Regions from separate parts of the Citrobacter sp. GW821-FHT07H02 genome, predicted to be linked through region 2. Evidence: predicted binding sites of a transcription regulator. Region 2 holds the regulator's gene; the other holds the start of a gene.
What was found. Region 2 encodes LexA, which represses DNA repair genes until DNA is damaged. Its sites were predicted from a motif close to TNCTGTATGTACATACAGNA; they were not measured.
Positions count from the first base shown of each region.

Region 1: the regulator LexA is predicted to act here: its motif matches at 2,078-2,097, upstream of mutH (DNA mismatch repair endonuclease MutH).

Region 1 is NZ_JBWKPZ010000021.1:20,041-24,468, forward strand. Features, by position in the region: gene ptsP (phosphoenolpyruvate--protein phosphotransferase) at 1-1,099, opposite strand, end outside; gene rppH (RNA pyrophosphohydrolase) at 1,112-1,642, opposite strand; gene mutH (DNA mismatch repair endonuclease MutH) at 2,327-3,022, shown strand; gene AC07NP_RS18300 (TerC family protein) at 3,098-3,811, shown strand; gene ygdR (lipoprotein YgdR) at 3,956-4,174, shown strand; gene AC07NP_RS18310 (NADP(H)-dependent aldo-keto reductase) at 4,294-4,428, shown strand, end outside.
Region 2 is NZ_JBWKPZ010000007.1:37,124-41,551, forward strand. Features, by position in the region: gene plsB (glycerol-3-phosphate 1-O-acyltransferase PlsB) at 1-501, opposite strand, end outside; gene AC07NP_RS10005 (diacylglycerol kinase) at 667-1,035, shown strand; gene lexA (transcriptional repressor LexA) at 1,145-1,753, shown strand; gene dinF (MATE family efflux transporter DinF) at 1,821-3,146, shown strand; gene AC07NP_RS10020 (CsbD family protein) at 3,277-3,486, shown strand; gene zur (zinc uptake transcriptional repressor Zur) at 3,553-4,068, opposite strand; gene AC07NP_RS10030 (cupin domain-containing protein) at 4,183-4,428, shown strand, end outside.

The DNA.
Region 1 (4,428 bases), on a different contig from region 2:
GAATGCCGAGCGCACGCACCATTATCGCCGCATGCGAGTTGGCCGCGCCGTCACGCACCACGACGCCAACCAGCCTGTCCTGGGGCAGTTCCGCCAGCGTTGTCGCGGAAAGCTCGTCGGCTACCAGTACAAAGCGTTCGGGCCAGGCGTTGGGTCCCTGAATGGAATCATCGAGATGGAACAGCAGTCGCTGACCCAGCGCACGTAAATCGCCAGCGCGTTCCTGGAGGTACACATCGGTTAATGCGGCAAACTGTTCGGCAAACTTCTCGATGATCTTTTTGACGGCCCATTCGGCGACCGATCCATTGTCGACCTCGGCAAACAATTCCCGACGCAGTCGGGCATCCGAAAGCAGATGCGAGTAAAGATCAAAAATTGCCGCCGTCTCTTTCTGCGCACCGGCAGCGAAACGCTTGCTGTAACGGCGGAATTCATTTGCTGCTTCTTCGAGCGCCCCGGTCAGTCGTTCTCGCTCAAGCGCCGCATCCAGCGTCGAGGCTTCATAGACCTGCTCCATCAGCGGCAACGTGGCATCCTGCCAGCCTTCAGCAATCGCCACCCCAGGTGCTGCGGGCAGCGCGCGAATTCGCGTCTGTCGGTATTGACCAAACAGCGCGGTGAGCTGGGACTGGGAAAGAATGGCTGCCATTTGTGTGGCAAGCGTCACCAGGAAAGACTCTTCGCTTTCATCGTACTGGCGCAGCTCACGCTGCTGTACGACCAGCACGCCTAAAAGCTGCCGACGCTGAATGATCGGCACACCTAAAAACGCACGGAAGCGCTCTTCTTTAACGGAAGGAATATATTTAAAGCTGGGGTGTTTTTGCGCATCAGCAAGGTTGATCGGTTCCGCCAGCCTGCCTACCAGGCCGACGATACCTTCATCAAACGCGAGCGCAACTGTGCGACCACGTGGTTTTTTTAGCCCCCGGGTCGCCATCAGGTAATAACAACGTCGGTCATGGTCGGCGAGATATACCGAACAGACCTCTGTGTCCATCGCAAGACAGATGTCAGTGACCAGAATATTCAGCGCCTCATTGAGACGCGGGGCACTGGCCACCTTTTCGACTATTTCTCGCAGGCGGGTGAGCATAATTTGCGTGGCTTAACCTCTTTTACGTCGATAAGCAGGTGCACTTTGCGGCTTAGGGGTACTTTCCTGAAGCGCCATCACAACACTTGCGAACTCTTTCATCACCCTGCGGTAGACATCGCGTTTAAATGATACCACCTGTCGGACCGGGTACCAGTAACTCACCCAGCGCCAACCATCGAACTCAGGAGTGCTGCTGGTTTGCATATTGATTTCCGCGTCACCGCTCATCAGTTGCAGTAGAAACCATTTCTGTTTCTGGCCGATACACACCGGCTTTGTATCCCAACGCACCAAACGTTTCGGTAACTTGTAACGCAACCAGTTGCGAGTAGATGCAAGGATCCGCACATCTTTGCGGCTTAACCCTACTTCTTCAAACAGTTCCCGGTACATCGCCTGTTCTGCTGATTCTCCTGGATTGATTCCACCTTGCGGGAATTGCCAGGAGTGCTGACCAAACCGCCGGGCCCACATAACCTGCCCCTGACGATTACAAATTACGATCCCTACATTTGGGCGGTAGCCATCGTCATCAATCACCGGACTACCTCAACATAAACCTTATATATAAACGATTGTTTCACACTACAGAGAGACGGTAAACCACTCTCTTAACCGCACACATTTCTAATAACAATTGAATAACTCACAGTTAAGGACCGAGTTATAAACAGAGGGAGGGACTTGCAGGCGATTTTATTCACCTTTTCTGTGGATATAGTTGTGAAGAAGTATGGAATTACCACGGGAAAACCCGGAACAGTCTGAATGGGACTCTGAAAACCGTGAAAAAATAGCCGCGTATATTCATTGAGTTAACTGTCATATTCGCTACTCAGAGCATAGAATCGTGATGGGCGTCACATCCAGGATCATCGGACTGATGAAAGATCGACCAGCGTCGGTTTTATCCACAGATTGTGCCAATAAGTTAGGCACAATTTGTGTGAAAATTCGATTTTCGTCTCACGTCAAGGCTGTAAATTGAAACAGTAGTGAGGGTTTTGCACAGTTATCCCATCTTTCTGTGGATAACATGGTGTAAGATCCTGTTTATTTTCAGTGACCAGAATTGGAAAACTCATTTCGCCGTTGCGCAACTCGTCGATCAGCAAACTAAAAATCAATATAAATCATGAGATTGAACATAGCGTGTGGAAAAAGATAAACTCTGTTCACACGGTATAAAATCATTGTTCATTTTTTCACCTAAGGGATAACCCGATGTCCGGACTCCATCCATTACATTCACCACCTGAATCCGAGGCTCTGTTGCTGGCTCAGGCACAGCGGCTTTCAGGCTACACATTGGGTGAACTGGCAGCGCTGGCAGGGATCGTGACGCCAAAGGATCTGAAACGGGACAAAGGCTGGATCGGCGTACTGCTGGAGATTTGGCTTGGTGCCAGCGCAGGCAGTAAGCCAGAGCAAGATTTCGCGGAATTAGGCGTGGAGCTGAAAACCATCCCGGTGGACAGTCTGGGGCGACCTCTTGAGACTACCTTCGTTTGTGTTGCGCCACTAACCGGAAACAGCGGGGTGACATGGGAGACAAGCCACGTCCGCCACAAGTTAAAGCGGGTACTGTGGATACCCGTTGAGGGCGAGCGCTCCATTCCGCTGGCAGAGCGTCGCGTCGGTTCGCCGCTTCTCTGGAGTCCAAATGAAGAAGAAGAGCAGCAGTTACGTCTCGACTGGGAAGAGTTAATGGACATGATCGTACTGGGCCAGGTTGAGCGGATCACCGCCCGCCATGGCGAATTTTTACAACTGCGACCAAAGGCCGCCAACGCGAAAGCGCTAACAGAGGCCATTGGCGTGCAGGGCCAGCTAATCCTGACGTTACCGCGTGGTTTTTACCTGAAAAAAAGCTTCACTCGCCCACTTCTGGAACGCCATTTTTTAATACAGAACGATTAGGCACGCCATGACCTTTCCCCTGCCGCGATAGACGCATATAATCACCGCTTCATTTTTTTTGCAGGGCTTTGTTCGATGTTATTTGCATGGATATACGATCCTAACGCCTGGCTTGCGCTCGGAACACTGACGATTCTGGAGATCGTTCTCGGGATCGACAACATCATTTTCCTTTCTCTGGTTGTCGCAAAACTCCCGACAGCACAACGCAGTTACGCCCGTCGTCTTGGGCTGGCGGGCGCTATGTTGATGCGTTTAGGTTTACTGGCATCAATTTCCTGGGTAATCAGTCTGACCAATCCGCTGTTTGAGGTGATGGGTCAATCCATTTCCGCACGCGATCTCATTCTGTTTCTGGGGGGCTTGTTCCTTATCTGGAAAGCCAGCAAAGAGATCCATGAATCGATTGAGGGTGAAGAAGAGGGACTTAAAACCCGCGTAAGTTCCTTCCTGGGCGCCATTGTGCAGATCATGATGCTGGACATTATCTTCAGCCTGGATTCGGTGATCACCGCGGTGGGCCTTTCCGATCATCTGTTCATTATGATGACGGCGGTCGTCATTTCTGTTGGCGTGATGATGTTTGCCGCGCGCTCAATCGGTGATTTTGTCGACCGTCACCCTTCGGTGAAAATGCTGGCGCTCGCTTTCCTGATTCTGGTGGGTTTCACCCTGATTCTGGAAAGCTTCGAGATACATGTGCCGAAAGGGTACATTTATTTCGCCATGTTCTTCTCTATTGCCGTAGAGACTCTGAACCTGCTGCGCAATAAAAAGAATCCACTCTGATTGACCTCTTCGCTCCTCTTTCGAGGAGCGAAGACTCACTTCCCTCTCCGATCCTCACAGTTTCAGATTTTCCTGCTTTCGCCAGGCATAACTTCGCGTTATTACTAGACTATTATCAGACCCAAGCCACGCGAGGATAAATGGATGAAAAAATGGGCAGTAGTAATTTCCGCTGTAGGACTGGCTTTTGCTGTATCTGGATGTAGCAGTGATTATGTCATGGCAACGAAAGATGGCCGCATGATCCTGACCGACGGCAAACCAGAAATCGATGACGATACCGGTCTGGTGAGCTATCACGATCAGCAGGGCAACGCCATGCAGATTAACCGTGATGATGTCTCCCAAATTATCGAGCGCTAACATACCTCCCCGAGATTGAGGTCAGCCTCCTGCTGGCCTTTAGATTTTTCGCTTCCCCTTTTCCCTTCCCTCTGCCATTTTTATAGTCCTTATGTCGTAATAATAAAAAGGAAACGGCTATGCAATATCACCGTATACCCCACAGCTCGCTTGAAATAAGTACACTGGGGCTGGGCACAATGACGTTTGGTGAACAAAATAGCGAAGCCGACGCACATGCACAGCTCGATTATGCCGTGGCTAACGGCATCAAT
Region 2 (4,428 bases):
GAAACGGACAAAACTGTCGCGCCCCAGCCAGGAAACAGCAAAGAATTTCTGTACACCATTCAGCATACGCAGAGGGGGATTTACCTCACCCTTTTCACGCCCCGGAGAGCGGCCGAACATCACCGATACCGGCACCATCTGTACATCCAGGTCTGGATTACTGCGGTGAAGGTCGAGGTAATTGTGAAAGAGTTTGATCGACTCTTCTTTCGGTGTGTAGTAGGTGAATACGCGCGGGCCGCCGTGAATAAACACATAACGCGGCAGCAGAGTTCCGTCGATCTCCAGCGGCTCTAACGGGTCGGGGAGATCGTGCGCCAGGCATTGGGCGCGCAGCGTCAGCAAGTCCGCTTTTGAGTTGTACGGTAAAACGTACATAATGGGACGAGATGTATCGAGCCCCAATTCCGGAGCGGGTTCCGCTGGAATAGACTTGCTTTTTACCAGTACGGTTAATGGTAAATTCAGTAATTTGTAGTAAATTCGTGGCCAGCCAGACATAAACGATGTAAAGCCTCTGGTTAATAATGCAAATGCGCTGCAAGGATATCAGAAAGTCTAGCGAATTTCTGGTGTATCCCGTCATACTTCGCGCCGCTGTAACCCGAATTTTGTGGGTTAACGATATAATGTCATTGACGCTGATAATGCAAAAAGGTTCTTTTGATGGCTAATAATACCACTGGACTCACCCGAATTATTAAAGCTGCTGGTTATTCCTGGAAAGGTTTTCGTGCTGCATGGATTCATGAAGCGGCATTTCGTCAGGAAAGTGTTGCTGTGCTGTTGGGCGTGGCGATTGCCTGCTGGCTGGATGTGGATGCCATCACGCGTGTTTTGTTGATTGGTTCTGTCATGCTGGTGATGATAGTGGAAATCCTCAACAGCGCGATTGAGGCGGTGGTTGACCGCGTTGGCTCTGAACACCATGAGCTTTCCGGGCGGGCGAAAGATATGGGGTCAGCGGCAGTATTGCTGTCGATCTTTGTCGCGATGATCACCTGGGGAGTCCTGCTGTGGTCGCATTTTAGATAAGGCTTCCATAATCCGATAAATCTCTTGTTTTTTGTGCCGCTTGTGGTTCCAAAATCGCCTTTAACTGTATATACTCACAGCATAACTGTATATACACCCAGGGGGCGGAATGAAAGCGTTAACGGCCAGGCAGCAAGAGGTGTTCGATCTTATTCGGGATCACATCAGCCAGACAGGTATGCCACCGACGCGTGCGGAGATCGCGCAGCGTTTGGGGTTCCGTTCCCCAAATGCGGCTGAAGAACACCTGAAAGCGCTGGCGCGTAAAGGGGTCATTGAGATTGTCTCCGGTGCCTCTCGCGGTATCCGCCTGCTGGTGGAAGAAGAAGAGGGTCTGCCTTTAGTAGGTCGCGTGGCGGCAGGGGAACCCCTTCTGGCACAGCAGCATATTGAAGGCCACTATCAGGTCGACCCGTCGCTGTTTAAACCTAATGCCGATTTCCTGCTGCGCGTCAGCGGTATGTCGATGAAAGATATTGGGATTATGGACGGTGATTTGCTGGCGGTACACAAAACCCAGGACGTGCGTAACGGCCAGGTCGTGGTGGCGCGTATCGACGATGAAGTCACGGTTAAGCGCCTGAAAAAACAGGGCAATAAAATCGAACTTCTGCCAGAAAATAGTGAATTCAAACCGATTGTGGTTGACCTGCGCGAGCAAAACTTCACGATTGAAGGGCTGGCAGTCGGCGTCATCCGTAACGGTGAGTGGTTGTAATATTGTTTTGATACAGTGGCGCATCTCGCGCCACTGTTTGTTTTAACTCCTTCTCAGGCTTTCCTGCATGCCTTTCTTTACCTCTTCCGACAAAGCGCTCTGGCGTCTCGCGTTACCGATGATTTTCTCCAATATCACCGTTCCTTTGCTGGGACTGGTGGATACTGCGGTCATTGGGCATCTGGACAGCCCTGTTTATCTGGGCGGTGTTGCCGTGGGCGCAACGGCAACCAGTTTTCTCTTCATGCTGTTGCTCTTCTTACGCATGAGCACCACCGGGCTGACGGCTCAGGCGTTTGGTGCCAAAAATCCCCAGGCGCTGGCACGCGCGCTAGTGCAGCCACTGATTCTGGCGTTGGGGGCGGGGGCTTTGATCGCGTTGTTCCGCACGCCAGTCATCGATCTTGCATTGCATATCGTCGGTGGAAATGAAGCGGTGCTGGTACAGGCGCGACGTTTTCTGGAGATCCGCTGGCTGAGCGCTCCGGCATCGCTGGCGAACCTGGTTCTGCTGGGCTGGCTGCTGGGCGTTCAGTATGCCCGCGCGCCGGTGATCCTGCTGGTTGTCGGCAACATTCTCAATATTGTGCTCGATCTGTGGCTGGTGATGGGTTTGCATATGAACGTGCAGGGCGCAGCGCTGGCGACGGTGATTGCAGAATATGCCACGTTGTTGCTTGGGCTGATGATGGTGCGCAAAGTGCTTACACTGCGCGGCGTGTCATCCACGATGCTGAAACAGGCCTGGCGGGGGAATTTCCGCCGTTTGCTGGCACTTAACCGGGATATCATGCTGCGTTCGTTGCTGTTGCAACTGTGCTTTGGTGCGATCACGGTTCTCGGGGCGCGACTGGGCAGCGACATCATTGCGGTGAACGCTGTTCTGATGACCCTGCTGACCTTTACCGCCTATGCCCTTGATGGATTTGCTTATGCTGTCGAAGCGCATTCCGGGCAGGCGTATGGCGCACGTGACGGCAGCCAGTTGCTGGATGTCTGGCGTGCTGCATGTCGGCAGTCAGGGATTGTGGCGCTGCTGTTTGCCCTCGTTTATGCCCTGGCGGGCGAGCAGATCATCGCGTTGCTAACATCGTTGCCGCAAATTCAACTTTTGGCCGATCGCTACCTTATCTGGCAGGTGGTGTTGCCGTTAATCGGTGTCTGGTGTTATTTGCTGGATGGCATGTTTATCGGGGCGACGCGTGCGGCGGAAATGCGCAACAGTATGGCCGTTGCGGCGCTGGGATTTGCACTCACGCTGTGTGCATTGCCCTGGCTGGGCAATCATGGACTGTGGCTGGCGTTAGCCGTTTTTCTGGCGCTCCGTGGACTCTCGTTGGCCTGGATCTGGCGGCGTCACTGGCGACATGGAACCTGGTTTGCCCAAGCGTGATGGTTAAAAATTCTGAATATCAAAATGAACATGGAATCACTGACTACAATTAATCTCACGTCCAGCAGAAAACGTAGTGTATTTGGGCGAAGCAATATCGCTAATCACCACTAATCATGAGGACTCGATGATGAATAAAGACGAAGTCAGCGGTAACTGGAAACAGTTCAAAGGGAAAGTGAAAGAGCAATGGGGCAAGCTGACCGATGATGATATGACGGTCATTGAAGGTAAGCGCGACCAGTTGGTCGGTAAGGTCCAGGAACGTTACGGTTACGCCAGAGACAAGGCGGAAAAGGAAGTGAGCGACTGGGAAACGCGTAATAAATACCGCTGGTAATCAGCCGCGGTGACCCGAAAGTACAAGGATGTACAGTCCATTGGGCGGTTTTGCCGCCCAACTCGCTTAACGCGGTTTTTTCTTCACCAGAATCGAATGATCGTGCTGGCACTCTTCGGGATGGCGACACGCTTCAACTTCGACGCACGCCGGGCATAACCCGTGTGCTTCAATCACGTTATGACGCAGGGCAAAACCCATTTTTGCCGCCAGCGTATGCATAATGTCTTCCACGCCCTCGGCGCTTTCTTCTTTCACCACGCCGCACCGGTCACAAATGAACATGGCTGAACTGTGGGTTGGCTGATCGAACAGATGGCAGAGCACATAGCTATTGGTGGATTCGACCTTGTGCACAAAGCCTTGCTCGAGCAAAAAATCGAGCGCACGATACACCGTAGGCGGCTTGGCCTGCGGTTCAGTTTCACGTAGCAAATCCAACAGATCATAGGCGCTGATGGCCCCTAGTTGCAGGCTCATCAAACGCAACACTTCGAGGCGCTGAGGAGTGAGTCGCACATTGCGCTGCGCACAGAGTTTCTCAGCTTGCGCCAACAGGTCTTGTGTTGTGGTCTTTTCCATTTGGCACCCCGGAGTACGTGAAACGTTAATCCCTTACTTTATCATGTTCTTCTTAAAACACCGAGATCCCCCGCGGTGTGCTATACCTGACCCATTGCACCCTGGAAAACCAAAATGAAAAGACCTGATTGCATTCGTCACTGGCGCGACGCAGAAGGCGCTGATGACTCTACCTATCCTGATAGCGATGAGCTATTTTCCATCGGCGCGCCGCTGGCGCGAACGCTCGGACTGCGTCGGCTTGGCATTCACCATGAACGCCTCCCGCCGGGTCGCCGTACCTCCTATCCGCATGCGGAAAGCGACGAAGAGGAGTTCATTTATGTGCTGGAAGGTTATCCCGAAGTCTGGATAAACGGC